2 regions of the Thalassococcus sp. genome follow, and region 2 is predicted to be linked to the other one. Evidence: riboswitches for the same ligand, from Rfam matches in the RefSeq annotation. Region 2 holds a riboswitch; the other holds the start of a gene.
The links. Region 2 has a riboswitch for cobalamin ahead of AC4FIA_RS07045 (CbtB domain-containing protein). Riboswitches for the same ligand answer to the same signal wherever they lie in the genome.
Positions count from the first base shown of each region.

Region 1: it holds a riboswitch for cobalamin, as region 2 does, so the genes downstream of both, nrdH (glutaredoxin-like protein NrdH) here and AC4FIA_RS07045 (CbtB domain-containing protein) in region 2, are expected to answer to the same signal.

Region 1 covers NZ_CEYADA010000016.1:11,443-15,810, reverse strand. The annotation lists gene AC4FIA_RS15655 (oxidoreductase) at 1-1,155, opposite strand, end outside; cobalamin riboswitch at 1,490-1,684, shown strand; gene nrdH (glutaredoxin-like protein NrdH) at 1,794-2,015, shown strand; gene nrdI (class Ib ribonucleoside-diphosphate reductase assembly flavoprotein NrdI) at 2,029-2,445, shown strand; gene nrdE (class 1b ribonucleoside-diphosphate reductase subunit alpha) at 2,427-4,368, shown strand, end outside.
Region 2 covers NZ_CEYADA010000005.1:35,888-40,255, forward strand. The annotation lists gene pcaD (3-oxoadipate enol-lactonase) at 1-50, opposite strand, end outside; gene cobF (precorrin-6A synthase (deacetylating)) at 170-904, opposite strand; gene AC4FIA_RS07040 (CbtA family protein) at 962-1,663, opposite strand; gene AC4FIA_RS07045 (CbtB domain-containing protein) at 1,681-1,857, opposite strand; cobalamin riboswitch at 1,896-2,109, opposite strand; gene AC4FIA_RS07050 (DUF1636 family protein) at 2,177-2,521, opposite strand; gene cobA (uroporphyrinogen-III C-methyltransferase) at 2,518-3,234, opposite strand; gene AC4FIA_RS07060 (cobyrinic acid a,c-diamide synthase CobB) at 3,231-4,368, opposite strand, start outside.

The DNA.
Region 1 (4,368 bases), on a different contig from region 2:
CGCGGTCTCTGCGCGGGGAATGTCGTGCGGCATCGTCAGTTCGCGACCCGTGGCCGCGTTATGGATGCACAGCGCCTCGCCGCCCTGATAGATGCGGTCCAGACAGTAGGTCGCGCCGACGCAAGGACGGATATCATCCTCACGCCCCTCGACAATCTTCCGCACGATATGCGGATCGGCCATGTGCGCGCGGGTCATGCCGACCATATCCAACAGGCCAGCCGACACCGCATGGCGCGCTGTCGCTACATCAGGGATCTTAGAGGCATGGAAGGTCGGCAATCCGATCTCGGACCGGATGCGTCCGGCAAAATCCAGATGCGGGGCGTTCTTCATACCCTGCACAGGGATCACATTGGTCAGCGCCGCGTCGGTATCGATACGGCCGCGAATGACGTTCAGGAAATCGACCTGACCGGTGTCCTTCAGACGCCGCGCGATCTCAAGCCCCTCGTCAGGTGTGATGCCGCCTTCGATGGTCTCGTCCGCCGTAAAGCGCAGACCCACGATAAACTCCGGCCCCACCCGTTCGCGGATCGCGTTCAGAACGTCGTAGGTAAAGCGCATCCGGTTGTCCAAAGATCCGCCATAAGGCGCATCCAATTCGTTCAACCGTGGCGACCAGAAGGCATCCATCAAGTGGCCGTAGGATTCGATCTCGACCCCGTCGAGCCCTGCCGCCTGCATCCGTTCCGCCGCATCGGCATAATCGGTGATGATGCGCGCGATGTCCCAATCTTCCAGCTTCTTGGGAAACGCCCGATGCGCCGGTTCCCATTCATGCCCTGTGGACACTGACGGCAACCAATCGCCCTTGTTCCATCCGGTCCGGCGGCCCAGATGCGTCAGTTGGATCATCACCGCGCAGCCGTGTTCGTGGCAGGCATCGGCCAGTTCGGCCATCCACGGCACGACCTCGTCCTTATAGGCAAGGATATTGTTGAACGACGGCGGGCTGTCGCGCGACACAATCGCGGATCCTGCTGTCATCGTCAGCGCGACACCGGCCTTAGCGCGTTCCTGATGGTAGGCGCGATAGCGTTCCTTTGGCAGACCATCGACCGGATAGGCCGGTTCGTGGCTTGTGGTCATGATTCGATTCTTCAGCGTCAGATGCTTGAGCTGATAAGGCTGCAAAAGGGAATCATTCGACATGGCGCTATGCTTTGCTGGACGGAGGACTGGCGCCCCTAAACAGGGTGGCCTCCCCAAAACTGCCAGACCCGTGTCAAGCGACGCGCTTATCCGCGACACGGTCGGGTTCAATTGCGACGCTTATTTGCAACGCTCATTTATCGCACCTTTCAGATGCCGGTTTTTTGCGCAGAATTCGAACAGCAAAAGTTACCGAAGTTTCTTGCATTAAAGCCCAAAAGATTCGCGCCTTATCCGACTTGAGCACGAGAGTTCCAGACCCTGATTGTCGAAAAAATCGAAAAAATTTCACCTGTCGGAAGATACAAGATATTGACGCGACCGCCCCTAGGGATACTATCAGCGGTGTTCTAGCAGCGGCAGCACACGCCGTCGTGAAAAGGGAAGACCGGTGAAAATCCGGCACTGCCCCCGCAACTGTGAGTGGTGAGTTTTATGCCCATAATCCACTGGCGCTAAGGCGCTGGGAAGGCGGGCAAAAAACGACCGAGCCACAAGTCAGGAGACCGGCTGGAACACAACAGATTACGACCACGAACGGAGGGTTCGGGGCGCTGGTTCCTTGTGAGCTATAGGCGGTTTTTCTGCCCGGCACCCGTGTCCTGCGATCAAAAAACCGACAGGCAGAGGGGCCCACAATGACAATCACAGTTTACTCCAAACCGGCATGCGTTCAGTGCACAGCAACCACCCGCGCACTTGAAGCTAAAGGCATCGAATTCGACGTGGTCGATCTGACAGAAGACGACGACGCGATGGAGCGTGTGACCGATCTTGGCTACCGTCAGGCCCCCGTTGTGATTGCCGGCGACGCGCATTGGTCCGGCTTCCGTCCCGACCTGATCGGCTCTTTGGCCTGATCCGTCAGGACCGATGTCGGCGCTGGTTTATTTTTCATCCCGCTCGGGAAATACCGCACGTTTTGTGGAACGGCTGGAACTGCCCGCCTTCCGCATCCCGCGCGATCCCGACGGTGCGATGCCAGCGCCCACCACACCTTTTGTTTTGGTCACCCCCACATTCGCAGATGGCGAAGGGCGCGGGGCGGTCCCAAAACAGGTGATCCGGTTCCTGAACGCCCCTGAACGTCGCGCCGGATTGCGCGGCGTTATCGCAGGCGGCAACCGGAATTTCGGCGCGACCTACGCGCTGGCGGGGGAAGTGATTTCCCGCAAATGCAATGTTCCCGTGCTCTACCGGTTCGAACTGGCTGGCACTGATACCGACATCGCCCGCGTGAAAGCCGGGCTGGACAAATTCTGGAGAACGGAATGCTTGATCACGGCCTGAACGGCACACAGGATTACCACGCGCTGAACGCGATGCTGAACCTTTACGACGAGGACGGCAAAATCCGTTTTGATGCCGACCGTATGGCCGCGCGTCAGTATTTCCTGACTCACGTCAATCAGAACACCGTCTTTTTCCATTCGCTGGAAGAGAAGCTGGGGTACCTGGTGGACGAAGGCTATTACGAGGCAGAGGTTCTTGATCAATATGATCGCACCTTCGTCCACCAATTATGGAACGCGGCTTTCGCGAAAAAGTTCCGCTTCCCGACATTTTTGGGCGCATTCAAATATTACACCGCCTACACGCTGAAAACGCGTGACGGCAGCCGCTATCTGGAACGCTACGAAGACCGCGTTTGCATGGTCGCGCTGGCGCTGGCACGCGGCGACGAAAAACTGGCCACACGCCTGATGGAAGAAATCCTCTCGGGCCGCTTCCAGCCTGCGACACCAACATTCCTGAACGCCGGTAAGAAAAGCCGTGGCGAGCTGATCTCGTGCTTCCTGCTGCGTCTGGAAGACAACATGGAATCCGTTGGCCGTTCCATCAACTCGGCCCTTCAGCTGTCCAAGCGCGGCGGCGGTGTGGCGTTGATGCTGACCAACCTGCGCGAAGCGGGTGCGCCGATCAAAGGCATCGAAAACCAGTCGTCCGGCGTGATCCCGATCATGAAGCTTCTGGAAGACAGCTTTTCCTATGCCAACCAGTTGGGCGCGCGTCAGGGTGCCGGTGCAGTTTACCTGAACGCCCACCACCCCGACATTCTGCGCTTCCTTGATACAAAGCGCGAAAACGCCGACGAAAAGATCCGCATCAAGACGCTGTCCTTGGGCGTGGTCATTCCCGATGTGACGTTCGAACTGGCGAAGAAAAACGAGGACATGTACCTCTTTTCGCCGCATGACGTGGAAAAAGTCTATGGTGTGCCGTTCTCGGAAATCTCGGTCACCGAGAAATACGCCGAGATGGTCGATGATGGCCGCATCCGCAAGAAAAAGATCAACGCCCGCGAATTCTTCCAGACGATTGCGGAAATCCAGTTCGAGTCCGGCTATCCCTACATCATGTTCGAAGACACGGTGAACCGCGCCAACCCCGTTGAGGGCCGCATCACCATGTCGAACCTGTGTTCGGAAATCCTGCAGGTGAACGAGGCATCCGAGTTCAACGATGACCTCAGCTACAGCCATCTGGGCACAGACATTTCCTGTAACCTCGGGTCGCTGAACATCGCGAAAACCATGGACGGGCCTGACTTTGGCGCGACCGTGGAAACCGCTGTGCGCGCCCTGTCCGCTGTGTCGGAAATGTCGGCGATCGACTCGGTCCCGTCTATCCGCCGCGGCAACGATGAAAGCCACGCGATCGGTCTGGGCCAGATGAACCTGCACGGTTATCTGGCGCGTGAAAACGTTCACTATGGCAGCGCGGAAGGCATTGAGTTCACGTCTGTTTACTTTGCCGCGATCACCTACCACGCGATCCGTGCATCCAACATTCTGGCGCGTGAACGGGGCGAAAGTTTCAAAGGGTTCGAGAAGTCGAAATACGCCGACGGCACCTATTTCGAGAAATACACAACCCGCGACTGGCTGCCGACCTCGGACAAAGTGACCGAGCTATTCGCAGGCATCGAGCTGCCCACGCGCGATGACTGGGCCAAGCTGGCCAAGGACGTGGCCGAACACGGGCTGTATAACCGCAACCTTCAGGCGGTGCCGCCCACAGGCTCGATCAGCTACATCAACAACTCGACCTCTTCGATCCACCCCATCGTGTCCAAGATCGAAATCCGCAAAGAGGGCAAAATCGGCCGCGTCTACTATCCGGCGGCCTACATGAACAACGAGAACCTCGAATACTACCGCGATGCTTATGAAATCGGCCCCGAGGCGATCATCGACACCTATGCCGCTGCGA
Region 2 (4,368 bases):
CCGTCGATGCGATAATGCAAACGGGGGCCGTCAATCTCTGCGATCCGCACGGGCGTCTCCTTATATTCCTGATGGGACCTGATTAAAGGCTCACCACCGGAAAGGGAATAACCAAGCAACGGTTTCGCGACTGCCAGAGGACTGCTGGGAATGCAGCCCTTGAAGGCGTTTAACGGCGCTTCAGAATGTAGCTGTCCATGATCCAGCCGTGCTGTTCCCGTGCGGCTGCGCGGGTTTCCACGATCTGGCCCGAGACGTCAGCCAAGGGGCCTTCGATCAGGATCTGTTGGTCAGAGCCAAGATAGGCCCCCCACCAGATGTGCCAGCCGTCTGCATCAAGGTTCTGGAACGAACACAGCCCGTCCAGCATGACAACCGTGGTTTCGGCGTTCGGCGGAAGCCCTTCGGCACGCAGGCGGCGACCGGTGGTGATCATGACCGATCCGTCGACGGTGTTTAGGGGAATGGCGTGCGCAGCGGTCAGGGCCTGAATTGCAGTGATCCCAGGGATCACGCGGACCTGCGGGGCAGGGGCAAGACGTTCGGCAATGCGCAGCGTGCTGTCATAAAGCGACGGATCGCCCCAAACCAGCAGGGCCACCGGACCCGTGATGTCGACACCGTCGATTGCGACCTGCCAGCGGCGGGCGATTTCGTCGTGCCACTGTTTGACCCGCTCCTGATAGGGCAGATCGGGATCGCGGACGGGGTATTCGAAATGAACGATGCGGGCTTGTGATCCGGTTCCTTCGATGATCCGGTGGCGGATTTCGGCAAGGTCGTCTTTCTGATCGCCCTTGCGCGGCACCAAAATCACAGCGGCCTGCTGAAGTGCCTTCACCCCCTCAAGCGTGATGTGAGAGAGGCTGCCCGTGCCGATGCCAACAAGCCAGAGAGTGTCCATGAAACCGGTCTCTTGAATGAAACGGGCCGGATGATGTCATCCGGCCAGTGTGGTGTTTCAGGTGTTCGGGTCTGTCAGCCGTGCCACCAAGGCACCCAACAAAGCCCAACTAAAGAAGGCAACGCCAATGACGCGGGTCGCAAAGGTTGCCGACAGTTCCGGCGGCGCAACGCCATAGAATTCGTCCAGAACCGGCGCACCGATGACGTGGGGCAGTGCAATCAGCACAAAGCCCACGGCGATCGTCAGAGCTGAGGGGCGCAAGAACATCAGCCCGAGGCCTATTGCCGTCGCGGCCATTGTGCCGAACCACCAATACTGGCGCAGATTGATGTCTTCGGAAATCGTGCCCGGAAGATTGGGCGCAAGACCCATCGACGGTGCCATCTGGACCACGGCAAACCCTGCCAGCCCCCACAGCACACCCTGCATCGCTGTCACGCGATGACCGCGCGCACGGACGAACTGGAAGATCGCAGCCAGGATCAGGCCATAGCCTGCATAGATCAGACCCGCAAAAAGCATGGTCAGCAGGTTGCGGGTGACTTCCGGCGCATCGCCACCGTCCGAATGCCCGTGCGCTTCTGCGCCTGCGCCGGTCGCGGCTGTGTCAGGTTGTCCGAAATGGATCAGGTCGCGAGATTCATAGAGCTCGGCCTGAAGAATGATATCCTGAAGGAACCCAAAATGCAGAGCGCCCGCGACAATACCCGTAGCACAGCCGCCGATTAGGGCGCCTGTTAGCGTTTTAATATCCATGGGATGTCAGCTGTGCGTCAGTGGCAGGGGAAGCCGGTGCCGTGACGGATGTCGTGTGCCGCGTCGTGCAGCGTAGCGGACTGCGCGTGACCAGCAAGGAACACGATACCCATACCCAGGAACGCTGTCAGGACGATGCCCATCAGGCCGGATTGAGCGGTTGCAGTGCTGCGAGTTGCGATGGTCTGCGACATATTTCTTTACTCCTGGACCGTCACACCCGACGGCTGTTTGGGTTTCATTTGGCGTGGCCGGTCTCCTGACTCACGGGTCGTAGCGGGCCTTTCCCCTTCCCACCAAGCACCAAGGCTTCGGCAGTGGGTCTTTGAAAGGTCGCTCGCCGCATACAGTCGCGGGGGCGGTCTGGGTTTACTGGTTGATTATCCCTGTTCCCGAATTAAGTTCCTTCCCTTCAGGGTTGGAACACCACGCGTCTTTATCCCGCCGAGGGTGCTACCCAGTCAATAGCGAAACCGAATTTATAGCGCGTCAAAGCGACATAGGTCGCATCGGTCACACTACCTGACTCGGAATTCTGGCGATCGCTTTGAAGCGCAGGTCGCCCAGAACGCGGGCGTCTTCGAAATCGCCCGTGTCCGAGTCGCGATAGTGACGTAGAAACCTATCGATCAGCTCTGCATCCGCGTCGGTCAAGTCACCGAAAAGATAGGCGGTTTTTCCCGCGCTTCTGACAGCCACAGTAGACGGACGGGTGCACCCTGACATGCAGTCGCGCGTGGCGACCACAACGTCCTTGTGATCAGCGGCCAGTCTGTCACGCAACGTGTCGGCAAATCCTGCAAGTCCCATGGGACATGAGGTGCAGACCGTGACAGTGATGGCCGCATGTTCGCTCATGTGGCAAGCGGCCCGTACAGGATCAACGCGGGCTGATCGCCGATTTCGCGTTCCAACTGGTCCGACAGGGATCGAATCGTGTGGCGCTCTATATTTTGTTCCGGTGTGCTGACCGCCTCGGCCAACAGGGCGGGGGTATCCTCGGGCAGGCCCGCATCGCACAGCATCGCGGCTAGTTTCGGGAAGGTCCGTTTGCCCATGAAAACAACGGTCGAAGCCGCCGGATCGGCCAGCGCGCCAAGGTTCATATCTTCGGGCAACCGACCGGTCACATCATGACCGGTGATAAACTGCACGCGGCGTGCCGTCAGTCGGCGTGTCAACGGAATGCCCGCCGCCGCAGCGGCCGCAATGGCGGACGGGATGCCGGGGATGATCTCATACGGAATGCCGGCTTCACGCAGCGCAGTGATTTCCTCTTCCAGTCGTCCGAAAATACCGCTGTCACCGGATTTCAGTCGCACCACGTGTTGGTCTTGTAGCGCGTAATCCACCAGCAACCGGCTGACGTGGTCCTGTTTGGGCGATGGCCGACCGGCCCGTTTTCCCACGGCAACCAGATCGGCCCCGCTGCGCACGTAGCTTAAGATCGGGCCTGACGACAGGTCGTCAAACAGCACCGCATCGGCGCGCTTAAGGCGGTCCACGGCCTTGAGTGTCAGAAGTTCGGGATCGCCCGGACCGGAACTTACAAAGCTGACGAGGCGTGTCATGCGGTTTCCTCTTGCGTGATCAGGTGAAAGAACGTGCCCGAGGCATGGCCCCGATGCGATCCGGTCTCGGGGACAAGGTTGCCGTCCGCGTCGCGCACCTCGGCCAGTGGCGCATCGGGTTGTTCCAGAATGGTCGAGTAGTGGAATTCATGGCCGCGCAGGGCAGTGTCCACCGAAAAGCCGGGCAGGGGCGCCTGAAGCACAGCACGGCGATAACCCAAATGGAATTTGCGCTTTTCATAGCTGGTCACCAGCCCGAGCAGCCCCAGCATCTGGTGGCGCGTGCCGTTTTTGTCGATCAACGCCTCGCCCAAGGCCATGTAACCACCGCATTCCCCGTGAACGGGACGCGTTTCGGCGTGACGGCGAACGCCCGCGCGGAAGGATTCGGCAGCGGCCAATTGACCGGCGTGCAGTTCAGGGTAGCCACCCGGCAGCCACACGATATCGGCGTCCGCGGCGGGGGCTTCATCGGCAAGCGGTGAAAAAGGCAGAATTTCAGCGCCCGCATCGTGCCAGCCTTCCAGCAGATGCGGATAGGTGAATGAAAACGCCGCGTCACGCGCAATGGCGATGCGCTGTGCCGGAGGTTTCGGCAAAGCAGAGGGCGTCTCGGGCAGGGCATGGCCCGCCGCCGCTGCGCGCAAAGCTTCCAGATCAACATGGTCGCGCAGGAATGTCGCGTAGTCGGCAATGGCCGCATCAAGATCGGGATGTTCGACCGCTTGGATCAGGCCCAGATGCCGTTCGGGCAGGGTCAGATCACCACGACGGGGCAACACGCCCAGAACCGGCATACCCGCGCGTTCCATCCCCAAACGTGTCAGCCGTTCATGTCGGGGCGACGCGACGCGGTTCAGGATCACACCGGCAAAGGGCAGATCGGGCAGATAGCTGCGGAAACCCAGCGCCGTCGCCGCAGCAGACTGCGCCTGCCCACCAACGTCCAGCACCAAAACCACGGGCCAGCCCATCGCCTGCGCGGTTTCGGCACTGCTGCCAAAGCCCTGCTGGCCGCGTGTCGCAACGCCGTCGAACAGGCCCATCGACCCTTCGGCCACGCAGATATCAGCGCCCTTCGCACGGGCCGAGATGGCTTGCCACAGCTTCGGCCCCATGGCCCAGCCGTCCAGA